DNA from 2 places in the Streptomyces sp. NPDC033174 genome. Region 2 is predicted to be linked to the other one. Evidence: riboswitches for the same ligand, from Rfam matches in the RefSeq annotation. Region 2 holds a riboswitch; the other holds the start of a gene.

Region 1 (9,510 bases), on a different contig from region 2:
GCGGCGGCGCCCCGGGCCGAGGCCGCGGGCGAGTCGGAGAGCGGGGGCAGGAAGCCGTCCCGCCCGGACCGGGACGCCCGGTCGAAGGCCTCGCGCTCGGGAGTGGGGAGCGCGTCGAGCAGCCGCCGCGCCTCGGTGAGCTTGGCCTCGACGGTCCGCTTGTGGCGGGCGACTTCGGCCCGGCTGCGCTCCAGTTCGGCGAGGGTGCGCCCGGCCTCCGTCCGCTGCTGGCCCAGGCGCCGCTGCTCCGCGCGGAGCTCCTGCAGCGCGCCGGCCTGCCGGGCGGTGATCCGGTCGAGGACCGAGGCGCGCTCGAGGTAGTCGTCCGGCTCGGAGGAGAGCAACAGCGCGAGCGCCGGGTCGATGCCGCCCGAGCGGTACTGCGCGCCCGCGAGCGAACCGAGCGCGCCCCGCATCCGGTTGATCCGCTCCTGTCCGCGTGCCAGGCCGTCCTGCGCCTGGGCGACCCGCTCGCGCAGCATGTCGGCGCGCTCGTCGGCCTTGTTGAAGTTCTCGGTGGCCTTCTCGGCCTCCTCGAAGAGCCGGTCGACACCGGCCTTGGTGGCCTCGGCCGTGTCGCGGGGGTCCGCGGTCGCCGGTACGGCGCCGAGGGCCGCGGCGGCCGTGGCCGCGGCGGCGGACAGAACGGTGACCTTCGCGCTCCGGGAAAGACCCGAAGCCGGCGAGGGCCGACGGTGGGACGCCACTGACCGCGCTCCCTTCAGCTGTACGCAGGCTGGTGCGCCGCAGACAGTAGCCGTTGACCAGGGCCTCACCAACGAGGGTCGCGGGCACGCACAGTGACGCCCCACCGGAGACCACAGGTCACCAGCGGGGCGTCACGTCAGCGAAGGGTGCGGTAATTCGCCCGATTGGGCGTCGGGTCCGCAGGTGTCGGGACGGCCGGACGGGTCAGATGCGTACGCCGAACTGGAACGTACCCATGTAGTCCATCTTCTCGTAGCGCACCGAAGCACCCGGGTGGGGCGCGTGCAGGATCGTGTTGTTGCCCGCGTAGAGACCCACGTGCGACAGGCTGTTGAAGAAGACCAGGTCGCCGGGCTTGAGCTGGCTGCGGCCTATCTTCACGCCGTCGTTCTGCTGGGTGTAGGTGGTCCGGGAGATGCCCACACCGGCCTGGCGGTACGCCCACTGCGTCAGACCCGAGCAGTCGTACGAGTTGGGGCCCTCGGCGCCGGAGACGTACGGCTTGCCGATCTGGGTGGCGGCGGCCGAGAGCGCGGCGCCGCCGCGCTGCGAGGCCGGGACCTCGTTGCCGAGTTCGACCCGGTCACCGGCGTCACGGCTGGCGCGCTGCTCGGCGTCGCGCATCTTCGCGCGCTCGGCGGCGGTCAGGGTGTTGAGGAGCTTCTGGGCCTCGGCGAGCTTGCCCTGGAAGGCCTTCTTCTTCTCGCCGAGCGTCTTGCGGACGTCCTCGAGGTCGGCGAGCTTGGCGGTCGCCTCGGCGCGCTGCTGGGCGAGCGTCCGCTGCTTGGCCTGGATGGACTGGAGCACCTCGGTCTGCTTGGCACCGAGCTGGTCGATCGCGGACGCCTTGTCGAGGTAGGTGTCCGGGTCGGAGGAGAGGAAGAGCTGGATCGCCGGGTCGATGCCGCCGGAGCGGTACTGCGCGCTGGCCACCGAACCGATGCTGTCGCGCATGGTGTTGAGCTCGGCCTGCCCGCGGGCGACCTTGTCCTGGAGGGCGCTGACTTCCTTCTGCAGCTTCTCGCGTCGTTCGTCGGCCAGGTTGTACTGCTCGGTGGCCTCTTCCGCCTCGTGGTTGAGCTTGTCGACCTTGGACTTGACCTCGTCCTTGCTCGGCTTGGGGGCGGCCTGAGCTCCGGTCTGGGCGGTCAGGGCGACAGCCGCGGCGGCGGTCACGCCGAGCACGGTCACACGGGTGCGGCTCGGCTGTTTGGGACGACGGTGGGACGCCACGAAGGCGAGCTCCTTCTTCCTCAGCCGCCTACCGGGCCGTTGGGGTCGATACCCCGGCTCCGTGCAAGGTGTCCGGCTCCCCCCGTAATCGGGCCGAACTGCACGAATCAGGCGGTTCCTTCGCTGCCATCCCGGATGGATGATCAACCGCGCGAAGGTTTGAGCCCTGACCCTAGTGACCATCTTGTGATCAGTTCAAATCCTCACGCGAAAAATCTTGCCCACGCGACACATTATTTCCGCAGATCACACGCGTAGTAATGAGCACTTGACGTTACGTTTCCTCAATTCGGGCATTGAGCCCATGAGTTACGAATATCAGGATGCGCGCGAAAGCCGCTTCAGCAACAAGGCGGACGCCACAGGTCGGGCACCGGCCTTGGCCACACCGTCGGCGACCTCGCGGTCGGTGGAGACGACCACCACGGGCCGGCCCGGCGGCTCCGCCCGTACCAGCTGGCGGATCAGCTCGTCCGCCGTCACACCGGGCTTGGAGAACAGCACCCGCACCCCGCGCGGCGGCGCGAGCAGGACGGGAGCGGCCAGTTCGGCCCCGTCGAAGACACAGGTGACCTCGGCGCCCGAGCGGGCCGCCAGCGCGGAGAGGCCACCGAGCAGCCGCAGCCGCTGCTTCTCCAGGGGCATCGTCGGATAGCCGGTCTTGGTGACGTTGTAGCCGTCCACGACCAGATGGGCCTGGGGCAGCGCCAGCAGCTGGTCGAGCAGGGCGGGGTCCGTCTCGGACAGGGCGCGCGCGGCGATGTCCTTGGGCGACATCCGGCCCGGTTCGACCGCGTCGACCGTGTCGGCGGGATGGACGGAGACGGGCGGCAGGGCCAGCTCCCGGCGCAGCCCCTGGGCCGCGTCCAGGACGGTGTCCAGGAGCAGTCGCAGGCGCATGTCCTCCACCGAGCGCCCCTCACGGGCGGCCCGGCGGCTGGTTTCCAGGGCGGCCTCGACCTCGCCCAGACGGGCCTTGAGGCGGCGCGTCTCACTCTCCGCGGCGGACACGTGCGACGCGGCCTCCGCCTTGATGGCGTCGATGTCGGCGTGAGTGCGGCGCAGGGCGGCCTCACCGCGCTTCACGTCGCTCAGGGCGCTGCGCAGCTTGCGCTGAAGCGATTCGGCCTCCTTGCGGGCCGCCTCCAGTTCCGTACGCAGCTGCTCGGTCTCGGTGCGGGTCTGCGTCCGGGCCTCGGCGAGCTCCTCGCGCAGCCGCTCCAGCTCACGCCGGCCCGCCTCGTCGGCGCGCTCGGCGTCCGCCCGCAGGGCTTCCTCGCCCGCCGCGGCGACCAGCTTGACCCAGCCGGCCGGACGCAGCACATACGCGGTCGCGGCCACATCGACGGGGTCGGCGGCCGCGGGCGGGGAACCGGCCTCGACGGCCCCCACCAGCTCCGGCTGCGCCTCCTTGAGCCGCTCGCCGATCCGCTGACGGAACAGCGGATCGCTCTCCAGCGCGGCCGCCATCGCGTTTCCCGCGAACTTGGCCCGGCGGGTCGGGGTGAAACGGGCGTACTGTCGCAGCGGGGGCGGCAGTTCGGCGACGGTCAGACCGCCGAAGGCGTCCGAGACCAGCGCGACGACCCGCCGCCGTACGCCTTCCGGCAGCGGGCGGTCGAGCGCCTCGGCGGCGTCGTCGGCCCGTCCGGCCGGCTCACCGCCGCTTTCCGGCTGCTCCACGATCCGTCACCCCACTACCCGTCCTCGTCCTACCGGGCCGCTTCCCCGGGATTCCCGCAGGAACCCCCTCAGGAGGCGGAGCCCGGCCTGTCCACCAGTTCGATCTGGTCCACCCCGTTGCACCAGCGGCAGCGGACCGACTCGATGGTCTCACTGACCACCTCGCGCTCCTCCACTGTCGGCTCACCGGCCAGGTCCAGATGGACGTACTCGACGACCTTGGACGAGCGGGTCACGTCGAAGCGGGTCAGATTGCCGCAGAGCGTGCAGCGCCAGCGGGTCTCGGCGGTCGGCTGTGGAACCGTCGTCATCGGTCCGTCCTCTTTCATGGTGCGCTCGTGCCAGGTGCGGGAGCCGCGGTGCGCCGTCGAACTGCGGATGTACTGCCCGTCACCCTACGGGCATGGGGGTCCCCCCTGCTCGCACGGAGCGGAGCTCGGGGGAGGGTACCCGTTGGCACGGCGAGGCACTCTGTCCGGCTCGGTCCGGTTACGCCATGATCTGTTCATGATCGATCATCGGGGAATCGACTGGCGGCGCCTGGCCCGGAACGTGGTGAACGGGCCCACCGTGACCTACGGCCTCATCGGCGCGTGCTGTCTGATCTTCCTGGTGAGCCCGGCGTCCGGCCTCAATCCGGGGTACGGCACCGGCGACGCGCTGCTGGCGGCTCAGGACGACTACTTCCGGCGCTGGGGCGTGGTGCCGGCGGAGCTGCTGGGCGGTGACCCGAGGGCGCTTCTGACACCCTTCACCGCGCTCTTCGTCCACGGCAACTGGCTGCACCTGCTCGGCAACATGCTCTTCCTCCATGTCTTCGGAGCGATGGTCGAGGAACGGATGGGTCCGGCGCGGTTCGCGCTCTTCTGCCTGGGCTGCGGATATCTCGCGCTCCTGGCGTACGCGGTGGCCCACGCCTCCTCCGAGCAGACCCTCGTCGGGGCGTCCGGCGCGATCTCGGGCGTCCTCGGCGCCTTCCTGCGCCTCTTCCCGAAGGCCCGGGTGACCAGCCTCTTCCCGTTCCTCTTCTTCCTGCCGCTGCGCTTCCCCGCGTGGATCGTGCTGATCTTCTGGTTCGTCCTCCAGTGGCTGGCGGCCCGCAGCGCGGGGACGGGCCCGGGTGTGGCCTATCTGGCGCATCTGGTGGGCTTCGGGCTGGGCTTCCTCTACGCCTGGGGACGCCTCCGGGGTGGGGCTAGAGTGAAGGCCCAAGCCGCGGCGACCGAGGGAGAAAGCCAGCCGTGATCACCGCGATCGTGCTCATCAAGACCAGCGTGGACCGGATCCCCGAGATCGCCGAGTCCATCGCCGCGCTGGACAGTGTCAGCGAGGTGTTCTCCGTCACCGGCACGTACGACCTGATCGCCATGGTGCGGGTGGCCAAGCACGACGACCTGGCGGACGTCATCCCGGGCATGATCAGCAAAATCCCGGGCGTCGAGGCGACGGACACGCATGTCGCGTTCCGCACGTACTCGCAGCACGACCTGGAGGCGGCGTTCGCGATCGGCCTCGACGCGTAGCCCTGGGGCGGGCGGCAGACCGGATCGCGCCGGGGGCCCCGGCCTCGGGTTCTGCCGCACGGGCGGGCGCGGGCGGGAAACACCGGGCGGCGGGCCGCCGGCCGCATCCCCGGACATCGTGCGGGCAGACCCACCGGGCGGCCGGCCGCCAGGACTCCCCCGCGGGGAGACCGCCTCAGCTCAGTGCCATCCCACGGCGGGCGGCAGCCCGATCGCAGCCGCAGGCGGCGTCGTGCCGGCCACATCCCCGCACGTCGTGCGGGAGCCCACCGGCGGCCGGCCGCCAGGACACCCCCGCGGGGAGACCGCCTCAGCTCAGTGCCAACCCCGGGCGGGCGGCAGCCCGATCGCAGCCGCAGGCGGCGTCGTGCCGGCCACATCCCCGCACGTCGTGCGGGAGCCCACCGGCGGCCGGCCGCCGACGGCGGACGCCCCACGGGAAAACCCGTACCTCTGCCCCATCTCCCGCACGGGCGGCGCGGTGGGAAAACCGGGCGGCGCGGCGCCGGCCGCATCCTCGGACGGTGTGCGGGCGGACCCGCCGGGCGGCGGGACGCCCCACGGGAGGACCCGTACCTCTGCTCACTCCGCGCACCCGCCGGGTGCGTTCACTCGGACGGGGGACCCGGCGTCGTGGGGGTCAGCCGCGGGCCGGGACGCAACGGCCGTCCTCCGTGCGGTAGTTCCACTTCGCACCCTCCCGCACCAGCTCCTTGACCGCGCCCACGAACCGCTCCACGTGCTCGTCCGGCGTGCCCGCCCCGAAGCTCACGCGGAGCGCGTTCAGCGCGGGGGCGCCACCCGGCTCAGCCTCCGGCGCCCCGCACTCGCCGATGTCCTGCGGGTCGCTGCCCAGCAGCGTGCGGACCAGCGGGTGCGCGCAGAAGAGACCGTCACGGACGCCGATTCCGTACTCCGCCGAGAGCGCCGCGGCGAAGTGCGAGCTGTTCCACCCGTCGACGACGAACGAGATGACCCCCACGCGCGGCGCGTCGTCGCCGAAGAGCGAGAGGACCCTGACCTCCGGGACCTCGGCGAGCCCCTCGCGGACCTTCGCGATCAGGTGCTGCTCACGCTCCACGAGCCCGTCGAAGCCGGCCTCGGTCAGCGTCTTGCAGGCGGAGGCGAGGGCGTACACACCGATGACGTTCGGCGAACCGGCTTCGTGCCGGGCCGCCGTCGTGTGCCACTCGACGTCGACGCCCCCGTCCGTCCGCCGCGCGACCTTGCGCGACGCACCGCCGCCCGCGAGGTACGGCTCGGCACTCTGCAGCCAGTCCGCACGGCCCGCGAGGACGCCCGACCCGAACGGCGCGTACAGCTTGTGCCCGGAGAAGGCGACCCAGTCGACGTCCAACTCGGCGATGTCCACGGGGTGGTGAGGCGCGAGCTGCGCCGCGTCGAGGACGATCCGGGCGCCGTGCGCGTGCGCGGCGGCGGCCAGTTCCCGCACCGGCCACAGTTCACCGGTGACATTGGACGCTCCGGTGACACAGACCAGCGCGGGGCCGTACGGGTCACGGTCGGCGAGCGCCCGCTCCAGCGTCTCGACCGCTTGGACCGGCGTACGGGGGGCGCTGAGGTACGTCACCCGCGCGTCCTTCCCCCTACGCCCTGCGGCGTGGGGGGACCCCCACGGCAGCAGCGAGGCGTGGTGCTCGGTCTCGAAGACGAAGACCTGGCAGTCGGCCGGGAGGGCGGCGGCCAGCAGGTTCAGGGAGTCGGTCGTCGACCGGGTGAAGACGACCTGGTCGCCCGGGCGGCAGCCGAGGAACTCGGCGACCGTGACACGGCTGTTCTCGAAGAGGTCGGTGGAGAGCTGTGAGAGGTACCCGGCGCCCCGGTGCACGCTGCCGTAGTACGGGGCGTACGCGGCGACGTCGTCCCACACCCGCTGGAGGGCCGGGGCGCTGGCGGCGTAGTCGAGCGCGGCGTAGGTGACCTCGCCACCCGTCACGAGCGGCACGGTGACATCGCGGCCGAGGACCGGCAGCGGCGCGGCGCAGCAGGGGTCACCGGCGTCGGCGGAGGAAGAGGAGGACGTGGAGGTGGCGGCGTTCGGGTACGCGGACATGGCGGTATCTCCCGGCAGGAATGGTGAACGGCTTCAGGAACCCGCGCGGCAGATCAACGGCCGTGCCGCATACGGGGGTTGCCTCAACACACGGCCGAGTCGCCGCATGGAGGGTGTGCTGAAGGAGGGGCTTTCGAAGCCCTATCGCATTCGCTTGCTCACGAGACTGCTCCCTTGAGGACCAGGACCCCAGGGGCTGTGACATCGAACGATGTCCAGGGGCCCGCGCTTGCCGTAGACCTTGCTGCCTACGGCCTGGTCTTCACCCGGGGCACCCCGCCACGGACGGAGGGTTGCCGGACAGCGAGCCGGGGCCGTAATCGCTGTCACTCATGACCTTGGGGAGCATCTTGCCATACGAGAGGAAACGCGCAAGGCGCGGTCCAGAATCTGGGACCGCGCCCCCGCACGCGCCGCCGATCGGCACCGCGCACCGCGCGAACCGCGCGTCCTCAGGCGTTGCTCGCGGCCACCCAGCGCTCCAGCGCCGCGCGGGCCGCTCCCGAGTCGATCGACTCCGCGGCCTTCGCCATCCCCGCCCTGATCTGCTCCGCCAGCGGCGCCTCCGTCGGGGCGAGCGCGACCAGCGCCGCCGCCGAGTTGAGCAGGACCGCGTCCCGTACGGGCCCGGTTTCCCCGGAGAGCAGCCGGCGGGCCACATCCGCGTTGTACGAGGCGTCGGCGCCGCGCAGCGCCTCCACCGGCACCAGCTCTATGCCGACGTCCCTCGGGTCGAAGGCCTCCTCGCGCACCGCCCCGTCCCGCACCACCCACACGCGTGACGTGGCCGTCGTGGTCAACTCGTCCAGGCCGTCGTCGCCACGGAAGACCAGCGCGCTGGAGCCGCGCTCGGCGAGCACTCCGGCCATGATCGGCGCCATCCGCTCGTCGGCGACACCGGTGGCCTGCGCCTTGACCCGGGCCGGGTTGGTGAGGGGCCCGAGGAAGTTGAAGGTGGTCCGGATGCCGAGTTCCTTGCGGGCCGCCGCGACATGGCGCAGCGCCGGGTGGAACTTCACGGCGAAGCAGAAGGTGATCCCGGCTTCCTCGGCGACCTCGGCGACCCGCGCCGGCGTCAGCTCCAGATTGACGCCGAGCTTCTCCAGGACGTCCGAGGCGCCGGAGGCCGAGGAGGCGGCACGGTTGCCGTGCTTGACGACCTTGGCGCCGGTGCCCGCGACGACGATCGCGGACATCGTGGAGATGTTGACGGTCTTGGCGCCGTCGCCGCCGGTGCCGACGATGTCGACGCTGGGCCCGGGCACCTCGATGGTGCGGGCGTGCTGGTACATGGTGCGTACGAGCCCGGAGATCTCCTCGACGGTCTCGCCCTTGGCCCGCAGCGCCACCGCGAAGCCGGCGATCTGGGCATCGGTGGCCTCGCCGCGCAGGATGCGGTCCATGGCCCAGGCGGTGTCCTCGGCGCTCTGGTCGCGTCCGGTGAGCAGTCCCTCCAGTACGGCCGGCCAGGAGCGGCCCGCCGTGGTAGGTCCTCCAGCGGGGGTCACAGCGCTCATGGTCGCTCCTGGGTCCATACGGATAAGGGTGTCTCCACCCTATCGAGCGCGGGGGACGGCAAAGAGCCCCGTCCAGCGAATGGACGGGGCTCCTGCCGTGGCGACCTTCTGGGGTCCCCCCAGGGCGAAGCCCCAGGGGGAAGGTGATCAGTGGTGGCCGTGGCCGCTGGTGATCTCCCGGTACTCCTCGGCGGTGGGCTTGGCGATCTGGCTGCCCTCGCCGTAGTAGCTCTTGTTGAGCTTGACCCGCAGCTTCTCCGTGCGCGAGATCTTGCGCTCCACGCCGTTCTCGTCGACCGTCGGGCCGAGCTCGGCGGGCGCGTACTGCTCGTGCGCGGTGAGCTTGAACCGGTCTCCCTCGCTGAGCGGCTCGTGGACCTCCACGAACTCGCCGTGCGGCAGCCGCTTGATGATGCCGGACTCGCGTCCGTGCAACACCTTCTCGTGGTCACGCCGCTGCAGACCCAGGCAGATCCGCTTCGTGACGATGAACGCGATGACCGGCCCGGCGATGAAGAAGATCCGGACGAACCAGGTGATCGAGTTGATCGACAGATGGAGGTGGGTGGCCCAGAGGTCGTTTCCACCACCGATCAGCATGATCATGTACGCCGCGATCCACGCGACACCGAACGCGGTGCGCGTCGGCGCGTTGCGCGGGCGCTGGGCGATGTGGTGCTCGCGCTTGTCACCCGTGATCCAGGACTCGATGAAGGGGTAGACCCCCATCGCGCCCAGCACCAGCGGGAAGAGCACCAGCGGGATCATCACG
Region 2 (9,510 bases):
GTGTGCCCGTAGTCGATGCCGGTGTCGAGGACGTAGGCGTTTGCGCGCGCGCCGGTGGCCCGCGCGGTGAAGTCCCCGTCCAGCGGCAGGGCGCGCTGGTCGATCCGGTCCAGGCCCCACGCGGTGGTGGGGGCGGCCGGGGCGGTGCGGCCCGGACCCGCGTCCAGCGCGGTGACCTCGGCGTCCTGCTCGACGTCCCGGACCTCGGGGAGCGCCCTGATCTCGGCCAGCTGCGCGTCGGTGAGCTTGGCCGCGAAGCCCCGCAGCAGCTTGGTGAAGCTGAACAGCGGCGTGACACCCACCCCCCTGGCGGCGGCCTTGACGTCGCTCACCGGCTTGAGCCGGACGATGTACTGGCCGGGCACCGGCTTGGCCGAGAGGCGCAGCGGCGCGAGGGCGGTGCGCTCACCGTCCGTGGGGGCGGAGTGGGCGGAGGCGGACAGAGGGCCTGCGACGGCCAGGGCGGCCGTGGCGGCGGCCACGAGGGCGACTCTCATTCGGGTGGGCATGTGCGCGAGGGGACCACGTAGAAACGATCAAGGCAATCACCCGGGGTAGCAAGTCACACACTTTCCGTAGCGCCGTGTCGCCGTCAGTCACACCCGAACAGCCCCCGAGGCCGCGGCGCGCGGGATCAGGCGTCGGCGCGCTCCCACACCGGGTCCCGCAGATACTCGGCCAGGCGATCCAGCTCCTCCGCGACGCCCGCCTCCATGCCCGTCGCGAGGGCCTGGTCCCGGATCTCCTCCGACGGCCAGACCGACCTGCTGGTCAGCGCGGTCACGTCCGGCAGCGGCGCGTCGAAGGTCAGGGTGACGTGCACGGGCGGCCCCGGCATGAGTTCGAAGACCTCGGAGTAGACCAGGCGTTTGGGGCGCACGATCTCCTCGTAGGTGCCGGAGAACACCAGCTCCTGGCCGTCGCCGGCCCTCTGGCCCCAGCGCCAGGCGCCGCCCACGCGCAGGTCGATCTCGCAGGCGGTGGTCTCCAGCGCCCGCAGGCCGTACCAGTGGCGGACGTGCTCGGGCACGGTCCACGCCTCGAAGACCCGGCTGCGGGGGGCCTCGAAGACGCGCGTGACGACGAGCTCACGCTCCGACGGCGTACTCAGCTCGGTTACGTGCTTGGACATGATCCTGCCGCCCTCCTGGAAGCCGAGTGGCTCTCCCCTCCAGGGTCCGCGAAAGCGCCGAGGGCGGCACCCCCGCCAGGGGGTACCGCCCTCGGTCATGAACCAGGAGCTGCTGAGCCGGGGCTCAGAAGTCCATGTCACCGCCCGGCATGCCGCCCGGAGCGGCCGCGGAGGCCTTCTCCGGCTTGTCGGCGATGACGGCCTCGGTGGTCAGGAACAGCGCCGCGATGGAGGCCGCGTTCTGCAGAGCGGAACGGGTGACCTTCGCGGGGTCGATGATGCCCTCGGCGATCATGTCGACGTACTCACCGGTCGCGGCGTTCAGGCCGTGGCCGACGGGCAGGTTGCGCACCTTCTCGACGATGACGCCGCCCTCGAGACCACCGTTGACGGCGATCTGCTTCAGCGGGGCCTCCAGGGCGAGCTTCACGGCGTTGGCGCCGGTCGCCTCGTCACCCTCCAGGTCCAGCTTCTCGAAGACCGAGGAAGCCTGGAGCAGAGCCACGCCACCACCGGCGACGATGCCCTCCTCGACGGCCGCCTTCGCGTTGCGAACGGCGTCCTCGATGCGGTGCTTGCGCTCCTTGAGCTCCACCTCGGTCGCGGCGCCGGCCTTGATGACGGCCACGCCGCCGGCCAGCTTCGCGAGGCGCTCCTGGAGCTTCTCGCGGTCGTAGTCCGAGTCGGAGTTCTCGATCTCGGCACGGATCTGGTTCACGCGACCGGCAACCTGGTCGCTCTCACCGGCACCGTCGACGATCGTGGTCTCGTCCTTGGTGATGACGACCTTGCGGGCGCGGCCCAGCAGGTCCAGGCCGGCGTTCTCGAGCTTGAGACCGACCTCCTCGGAGATGACCGTGCCGCCCGTGAGGATGGCGATGTCGTTCAGCATCGCCTTGCGGCGGTCGCCGAAGCCCGGGGCCTTGACGGCGACGGACTTGAAGGTGCCACGGATCTTGTTGACGACCAGGGTCGACAGGGCCTCGCCCTCGACGTCCTCGGCGATGATCAGCAGCGGCTTGCCCGACTGCATGACCTTCTCCAGGAGCGGGAGCAGGTCCTTGACCGAGGAGATCTTGGAGTTGACGATCAGGATGTACGGGTCGTCGAGCGACGCCTCCATACGCTCCATGTCGGTGGCGAAGTACGCCGAGATGTAGCCCTTGTCGAAGCGCATACCCTCGGTGAGCTCGAGCTCCAGACCGAAGGTCTGGGACTCCTCGACGGTGATGACGCCTTCCTTGCCGACCTTGTCCATCGCCTCGGCGATGAGCTCGCCGATCTGGGTGTCGGCGGCGGAGATGGAGGCGGTCGAAGCGATCTGCTCCTTGGTCTCCACGTCCTTGGCCTGCTCGAGCAGGGCGCCGGAGACGGCCTCGACGGCCTTCTCGATGCCGCGCTTCAGGGCCATCGGGTTGGCGCCGGCGGCCACGTTGCGCAGGCCCTCACGGACGAGCGCCTGGGCCAGGACGGTCGCGGTGGTCGTACCGTCACCGGCGACGTCGTCCGTCTTCTTGGCGACTTCCTTGACCAGCTCTGCGCCGATCTTCTCGTACGGGTCCTCGAGCTCGATCTCCTTGGCGATGGACACACCATCGTTGGTGATCGTGGGGGCGCCCCACTTCTTCTCGAGGACGACGTTCCGGCCCTTGGGGCCAAGGGTGACCTTGACGGCGTCGGCGAGCTGGTTCATCCCGCGCTCGAGACCGCGCCGTGCCTCCTCGTCGAACGCGATGATCTTGGCCATGTGAAGTGGTCCTCCCGGACTGGGGTGGATAGCGACGGACTGTGTGGCGCCCGCGACGGACGGCCTGCCTGCCTGTGTGGTTCCTTGCCCCACCCGGCCTGCGGGCCTCGCCGACCCAGTCCTTCTGTCACTCTCACGTGGAGAGTGCTAACGCCAATGATTAGCACTCGGGGTAGGAGAGTGCAAGCTCCTCTCGGGGTCCGGGCAGGCGTCGGACCGACGGGGCCCGGGCACGCACGAGGGGCCCGCGTCCCTGGTGGGATGCGGGCCCCTCGGCGTGAGTGCGTCGGTGGCCGAAATCGCGCCGTGCTCAGCCGGCGAGCTTGACCATGTCCGCCTGCGGACCCTTCTGGCCCTGCGAGATCTCGAACTCGACTCGCTGACCTTCTTCAAGGGTGCGGTAACCGTCCATCTGGATCGCGCTGTAGTGGACGAAAACATCCGCACCACCGTCGACCGCGATGAAGCCGTACCCCTTCTCCGCGTTGAACCACTTGACGGTGCCCTGAGCCATGCCTAACTCCCCTGTTACTGGCCCTTGCGCAGGACCGCACTTCGCGGACCCTGGGTCAGACCTCGCTCACCGCAGGTAGGTGAACGTGCGCCGGAACGCGTCGACCGCGGCTGAATGTATCTGCCCAACTGCCCTCTGCAACAGGTCAGTCGGACGAGAATTCTGGGCGGAGCCGAACGGAAGATTTCAGCGAATTGCCAATATTCCGGGGCAAGTCGGGCCCGACAAAGGGAACATTGGGTGCAAGGGGATCGAACACTTTGGCTGCTTCTTATCGTGTGCGGGCGCATTCTCATATGCGGGCGGCACAAGCAGCGGCGGGGACTTCCCCAACTCTACCGCGTTCAACCATGCAGAATTGCCCCCTCCGCTTCTTGGGCGGAGGGGGCAATGGGCATTTCGCGAGAAGTCAGCAACCGCCCGCGACGGCCGGGATGATCGACACGCCCGCCCCGTCCGGCGTCGCCGTCTCGAGACCCTGCTCGAAGCGGACGTCGTCGTCGTTCACGTACACGTTGACGAAGCGGCGCAGCTTGCCCTGGTCGTCCAGGACGCGGGCCGCGATGCCCGTGTGGTTCTTCTCCAGGTCCGCGATGACCTCGGAGAGGGTCGAGCCCTGCGCCGAGACCTCGGCCTGGCCGCCCGTGTACGTACGGAGGATGGTGGGGATGCGGACGTTGACGCTCATGGTCGTTCTGCCTTCCGTTGCGTGAGTGGTCAGCCGGCCAGGCCGGCGTCGCGGAACGCGTCCAGGCTCGGGCGGATCGTCGCGGTCGGTCCCGTGGTCGGGGAGACCGCGTCGAGGGTCTTGAGGCCGTCGCCGGTGTTGAGCACGACCGTGGTGAGGGCCGGGTCGAGCAAGCCGTCCTCGATCAGCTTCCGGGTCACGCCGACGGTCACGCCGCCCGCGGTCTCCGCGAAGATGCCCTCCGTACGGGCGAGGAGCTTGATCGCGTCGACGATCTGCTCGTCGTTGACGTCCTCCACCGCGCCGCCGGTGCGGCGGGCGATGTCCAGGACGTACGGGCCGTCGGCCGGGTTGCCGATCGCCAGGGACTTGGCGATCGTGTTCGGCTTCTGGGGCCGTACGACATCGTGGCCGGCCTTGAAGGCGGCGGACACCGGCGAGCAGCCCTCGGCCTGCGCACCGAAGATCTTGTAGGGCTTGTCCTCGACCAGGCCCAGCTTGATGAGCTCCTGGAGACCCTTGTCGATCTTCGTGAGCTGCGAGCCGGAGGCGATCGGGATCACCAGCTGGTCGGGAAGCTGCCAGCCGAGCTGCTCGCAGATCTCGTACGCCAGGGTCTTGGAGCCCTCGCCGTAGTACGGGCGCAGGTTGACGTTGACGAAGCCCCAGCCCTCACCGAGCGGGTCGCCGATGAGCTCGGAGCAGAAGCGGTTGACGTCGTCGTAGTTGCCCTCGATGCCGACGAGCTCACCGCCGTACACCGCGGCCATGACGACCTTGCCCTGCTCCAGGTCGTGCGGGATGAACACGCACGAGCGGAATCCGGCCCGGGCGGCCGCGGCGCCGACCGCGCCGGCCAGGTTGCCGGTGGAGGAGCAGGAGAGGGTGGTGAAGCCGAAGGCGCGGGCGGCCTCCAGCGCCTGGGCCACGACGCGGTCCTTGAAGGAGTGCGTCGGGTTGCCGGAGTCGTCCTTGATGTACAGGCCACCGGTCACGCCCAGCTCACGGGCGAGGTTGTCGGCCTTGACCAGCTTGGTCCAGCCGGGGTTCAGGTTCGGCTTGGTGGCCACGTCCGCCGGGACGGGCAGCAGCGGCGCGTAGCGCCAGATGTTGTCGGGACCGGCCTCGATCTGCTTGCGCAGGGACTCGGGGTCACCGACGGGAAGGTCGTACGCGACTTCCAGCGGGCCGAAACACAGCTCGCAGGCGAAGATCGGGCCGAGGGGGAAACGCTCACCGCATTCGCGACAGGAAAGTCCCGACGCGGGACCGAGGTCGACGGTGGTGGCGGTGGTGTCGCTGGTGTTTCCGGTGCTTGCAACAGTCTGCGCAGCCATGGAGGCGAGGCCCTTTCTCCTCATCTTTCCCATGACGAACGTCGCCATGAGACGGATTTGGCACCTTCCCTAGCCGGGAGCCTCGCTGCGCAGTGACTGCGGACGAGACCGGCTGGAGGGTTGCCGGGGCTTCAACGGGCCGTTTCCCTCTGCCCCTCTGGATGAGCGGTATTCGATTGTGTGTGTCTCCGCGTGAGGACCCCCGACATACGACGGCCATCCGCGTTGTTCAAGACTGTAACCGAACCCCCGGACGGTTGAGATGGTCGTCCGATCCGCGAGATGGAGATCACTTTGCTGGATGAGGTGGAGCGCTGGCTGACCCGGCGGTCCTGGTCCGTGGCTGACCGCCCGCTCGACCAGCTGCTCGCGGCCAAGCGTGGTACGACGGTCAGCGTCGTGCTGCCCGCGCTGAACGAGGAGGCGACGGTCGGCGACATCGTCTCCGTGATCCGGCGCGAGCTGATGTCCGCCGCCGTGCCGCTCGTGGACGAACTGGTCGTCGTCGACTCCGGCTCCACGGACCGTACGGCCCAGGTCGCGGCCGCGGCCGGGGCGCGCGTGGTGGCGCGGGACTCGATCCTTCCCCGCATCCCGGCCGTGCCGGGCAAGGGCGAGGTCCTGTGGCGGTCGCTGATGGTGACCGGCGGGGACGTCGTCTGCTTCGTCGACGCGGACCTGAGGGACTTCTCGGCGGACTTCGTCTCGGGGATCGTGGGCCCGCTGCTGACCGATCCCGGGATCGACTTCGTCAAGGCGATGTACGACCGGCCGCTGGGCGACGCCCCGGGCCAGGGCGGCCGGGTGACCGAGCTGGTGGCCCGGCCCCTGCTCAATCTGCACTGGCCGCAGCTGGCCGGCTTCGTGCAGCCGCTCGGCGGTGAGTACGCGGCGCGGCGCTCACTGCTGGAGCGGCTGCCCTTCCCGGTCGGCTACGGGGTCGAGCTGGGCCTGCTCGTCGACGCGCTGCACACGGTGGGTCTCGACGCGCTGGCGCAGGTGGACGTCGGCGTGCGCAAGCACCGCCACCAGGACGGGCAGGCGCTGGGGCGGATGGCGGCGGCGATCTACCGGACGGCGCAGCTGCGGCTGTCGCGGGGCCATCTGGTGCGGCCGCGGCTGACCCAGTTCGAGCGCGGCGAGGACGGTTTCGTACCGCTGACCCATCAGGTCGACACGGAGGAGCGTCCGCCGATGGCGTATGTCGTGGAGTACCGGCAGCGTCGCGTGGCGTAACACCAAATGATCATATGTTTTGTCTACCTTTCCGTTTTATGTGGATCAGACACGGATTGAGAGCATGCGTCGTCGGTGCGCTGGCGACCGCCCTGGTGACCCCCCTACCCGTTCCGGCCAGCGCGGCGGGACGCCATTTGGCCCACAACGACAGCGGCACGGAGCAGCTGTGGCTCCTGGCGGGCGTCGCGCTGACGCTGGCCGCGATCGGCGCGATCGCGCTGGCGGCGGTGCGGAGCCGCCGCGACCTCTGAACCGGGCCGCCGTCGGCGCGTCCTTCCTCCCCCGTCCACCGGCGTCCCGCCATGGATCCCGCCACGGATCCCGCCATTCGTGACCGGTTTCACGGCCGGGCTCCCCCGGGAGCCCGGCCGTACGTTTGAGCGTTTGGCCCGCGGGCTAGGTTTCGGCACATGTCTTCTGTACTCGTCGCCTCGAACCGCGGTCCGGTGTCCTACGTGCAGCGAGAGGACGGCACGCTCGACGCGCGGCGGGGCGGGGGCGGGCTCGTGTCCGGCCTGAGTGCCGTGTCCGGGGAGGACAGCCTGTGGGTGTGCGCGGCCCTGAGCGACGGCGACCGCATGGCCGTGCGGTCCGGCATCGGCGAGGCGGGCGTACGGATGCTCGACATCGATCCCGCCGTGCACGCCGACGCGTACAACGGCATCGCGAACTCGGTGCTCTGGTTCGTCCACCACATGCTCTACCAGACCCCGCTGGAGCCGGTCTTCGACAAGGAGTTCCGGCGGCAGTGGGGTGCGTACGAGGCGTACAACCGGGCCTTCGCCGAGGCGCTGGCGGCCGAGGCGGCGGACGGGGCCTCGGTCATGGTGCAGGACTACCACCTGGCGCTGGTGCCGGGGATGCTCCGCGAGCTCCGCCCCGACCTGCGGATCGGTCACTTCTCGCACACCCCGTGGGCCCCGCCCGAGTACTTCCGGATGCTGCCCGACGACATCGCGGAGCAGTTGCTGCGGGGAATGCTCGGCGCGGACCGGGTGGCGTTCCTGACACGGCGGTGGGCGGACGCCTTCGCCGCGTGCTGCGACGCCGTGGTGGGTGGCACGGGCCGTACCTCGCTCGGGGTCCACGGCCTCGGCGCGGACGCGGACTTCCTGCGCGAGCGCTCCCGGAGATCCGATGTGGAGGACCGGCTCGCCGCGCTGCGCGAGCAGATCGGCGGCCCGGACCGGCGGGTGATCGTCCGGGTCGACCGGACGGAGCTGTCGAAGAACATCGTGCGGGGACTGCTGGCCTACCGGACCCTGCTGGAGGACCACCCCGAGTGGCACGGCCGGGTGGTGCACGTCGCCTTCGCCTACCCCTCGCGGCAGGACCTCGCGGTCTACCGCGAATACACGGCGCAGGTCTCCCGCGTCGCGCAGGAGATCAACTCCCGCTTCGGGACCGACGACTGGACCCCGGTCGTCCTCCACGTCAAGGACGACTTCGCCCGCTCCCTGGCCGCGTACCGGCTGGCGGACGTGGCCCTGGTCAACCCCATCCGGGACGGCATGAACCTGGTCGCCAAGGAGATCCCGGTCGTCTCCGACCGGGGCGTTGCGCTGGTGCTGTCCCGGGAGGCGGGGGCGTACGAGGAGCTGCGCGACGACGCGATCACGGTGAATCCGTACGACGTGACGGGCACAGCGGCGGCGCTCCACGAGGCCCTGACCATGCCGGACGGCGACCGCGCCGAGCGCACCAAACGCCTGGCGGCGGCTGCGACGGCACTGCCGCCGCAGCGGTGGTTCCTGGACCAGCTGGAAGCGCTGGGCCAGGGCGACTGATCCCCTACCGGGGGACCATGATCGCGTCCCTCAGTGACCTGAGCAGCCTCACGACCCCCTCCGGGCCGGGCACCAGCAGGTCCGCCCGGTCCGCGAGTTCAGGGACCTCGGACGAGCCGCTGCACACCAGCAGTCCCGGCACCCCGTCCGACCGCAGCTTCTCCACGGCCGCGAAGGCCGCCAGGTCACCCAGGTCGTCCCCCGCGTACAGCACGGCCCCGGCGCCGGTCTCCCGCAGGTACTCCGAGAGCGCGACGCCCTTGTCCATGCCCGGCGGGCGCAGTTCCAGGACGAGTCGGCCCGGTTCGACGACGAGGCCGTGCCGGGCGGCCAGGTCGGCGAGCGGCTCGCGCAGCGCCTCGAACGCGGCCTGCGGGTCCGCGGCGCGGCGGGTGTGGACGGCGACCGCGCGGCCCTTCTCCTCGATCCAGGTCCCGCGCCAGGCGCCCGCCCGGTCGAGGACCCCGGGGAGCTCCGCGCGGACTGCGGCGACGCCGGGGTGGGCGGGCGCGGCCCGCACGGTGCCGGTGACGGCATCCCAGCGCTCGGCGCCGTAGTGACCGAGGACGACGAGGTGCTCCAGGCCCGGAACGCCGGCGAATCCGCCGTACCGGACGGCGACCCCGGCGGGCCGCCCGGTCACCACGGCGACCGATGCGATGTGCGGGGCGAGGCCGGCGAGGACCGGAGCGGCCTCCGGGTGGGCCCGGGCCTGCTCCGGGTCGGGGACGATCTCGGCGAGGGTGCCGTCGAAGTCGAGTGCGACGACGGCCTGCTCCGGGCGGGCCAGGAGCGCGGCGAGGCCGTCACGGCCGGCGGGTGTCGTGGGATGCGGAAGGCTGCCCATGCGTCGACCCTATCGAGCGGGGCGGAAGGCGGCCATGGCGCCCACGGAAGTCCCCACGAATCAGCGGCGCTCCCGGCGCGCGTCGCGGACGCGACGGAGCCGGTTGACGGTCACCGGGTCGTGGGCCAGGGCGCGCGGATCGTCGAGGAGGGCGTTCAGGAGCTGGTAGTAGCGCGTGGCGGAGAGCCCGAGCCGCTCCCGTACGACCCGCTCCTTGGC

Evidence for each region. A riboswitch is a leader RNA that binds a small molecule or an ion and turns the genes downstream of it on or off. The one in region 2 is predicted to bind S-adenosylmethionine.
Region 1: linked by a shared signal. The riboswitch ahead of ACZ5VC_RS01950 (aminotransferase class V-fold PLP-dependent enzyme) and the one ahead of thrC (threonine synthase) in region 2 are both predicted to bind S-adenosylmethionine.

Annotation. Positions count from the first base shown of each region.
Region 1 covers NZ_JBVIPQ010000001.1:405,264-414,773, forward strand. Annotated here, with positions in the region: gene ACZ5VC_RS01920 (C40 family peptidase) at 1-707, opposite strand, end outside; gene ACZ5VC_RS01925 (C40 family peptidase) at 913-1,941, opposite strand; gene ACZ5VC_RS01930 (NYN domain-containing protein) at 2,260-3,624, opposite strand; gene ACZ5VC_RS01935 (hypothetical protein) at 3,693-3,935, opposite strand; gene ACZ5VC_RS01940 (rhomboid family intramembrane serine protease) at 4,132-4,869, shown strand; gene ACZ5VC_RS01945 (Lrp/AsnC family transcriptional regulator) at 4,866-5,147, shown strand; gene ACZ5VC_RS01950 (aminotransferase class V-fold PLP-dependent enzyme) at 5,788-7,221, opposite strand; SAM riboswitch class IV at 7,442-7,559, opposite strand; gene trpD (anthranilate phosphoribosyltransferase) at 7,674-8,738, opposite strand; gene qcrB (cytochrome bc1 complex cytochrome b subunit) at 8,886-9,510, opposite strand, start outside.
Region 2 covers NZ_JBVIPQ010000012.1:111,631-121,140, reverse strand. Annotated here, with positions in the region: gene ACZ5VC_RS30540 (S8 family peptidase) at 1-509, opposite strand, end outside; gene ACZ5VC_RS30535 (SRPBCC family protein) at 635-1,132, opposite strand; gene groL (chaperonin GroEL) at 1,257-2,879, opposite strand; gene ACZ5VC_RS30525 (cold-shock protein) at 3,190-3,393, opposite strand; gene ACZ5VC_RS30520 (MoaD/ThiS family protein) at 3,803-4,081, opposite strand; gene thrC (threonine synthase) at 4,111-5,418, opposite strand; SAM riboswitch class I at 5,436-5,586, opposite strand; gene ACZ5VC_RS30510 (glucosyl-3-phosphoglycerate synthase) at 5,713-6,654, shown strand; gene ACZ5VC_RS30505 (alpha,alpha-trehalose-phosphate synthase (UDP-forming)) at 7,068-8,444, shown strand; gene otsB (trehalose-phosphatase) at 8,449-9,291, opposite strand; gene ACZ5VC_RS30495 (DUF3263 domain-containing protein) at 9,352-9,510, opposite strand, start outside.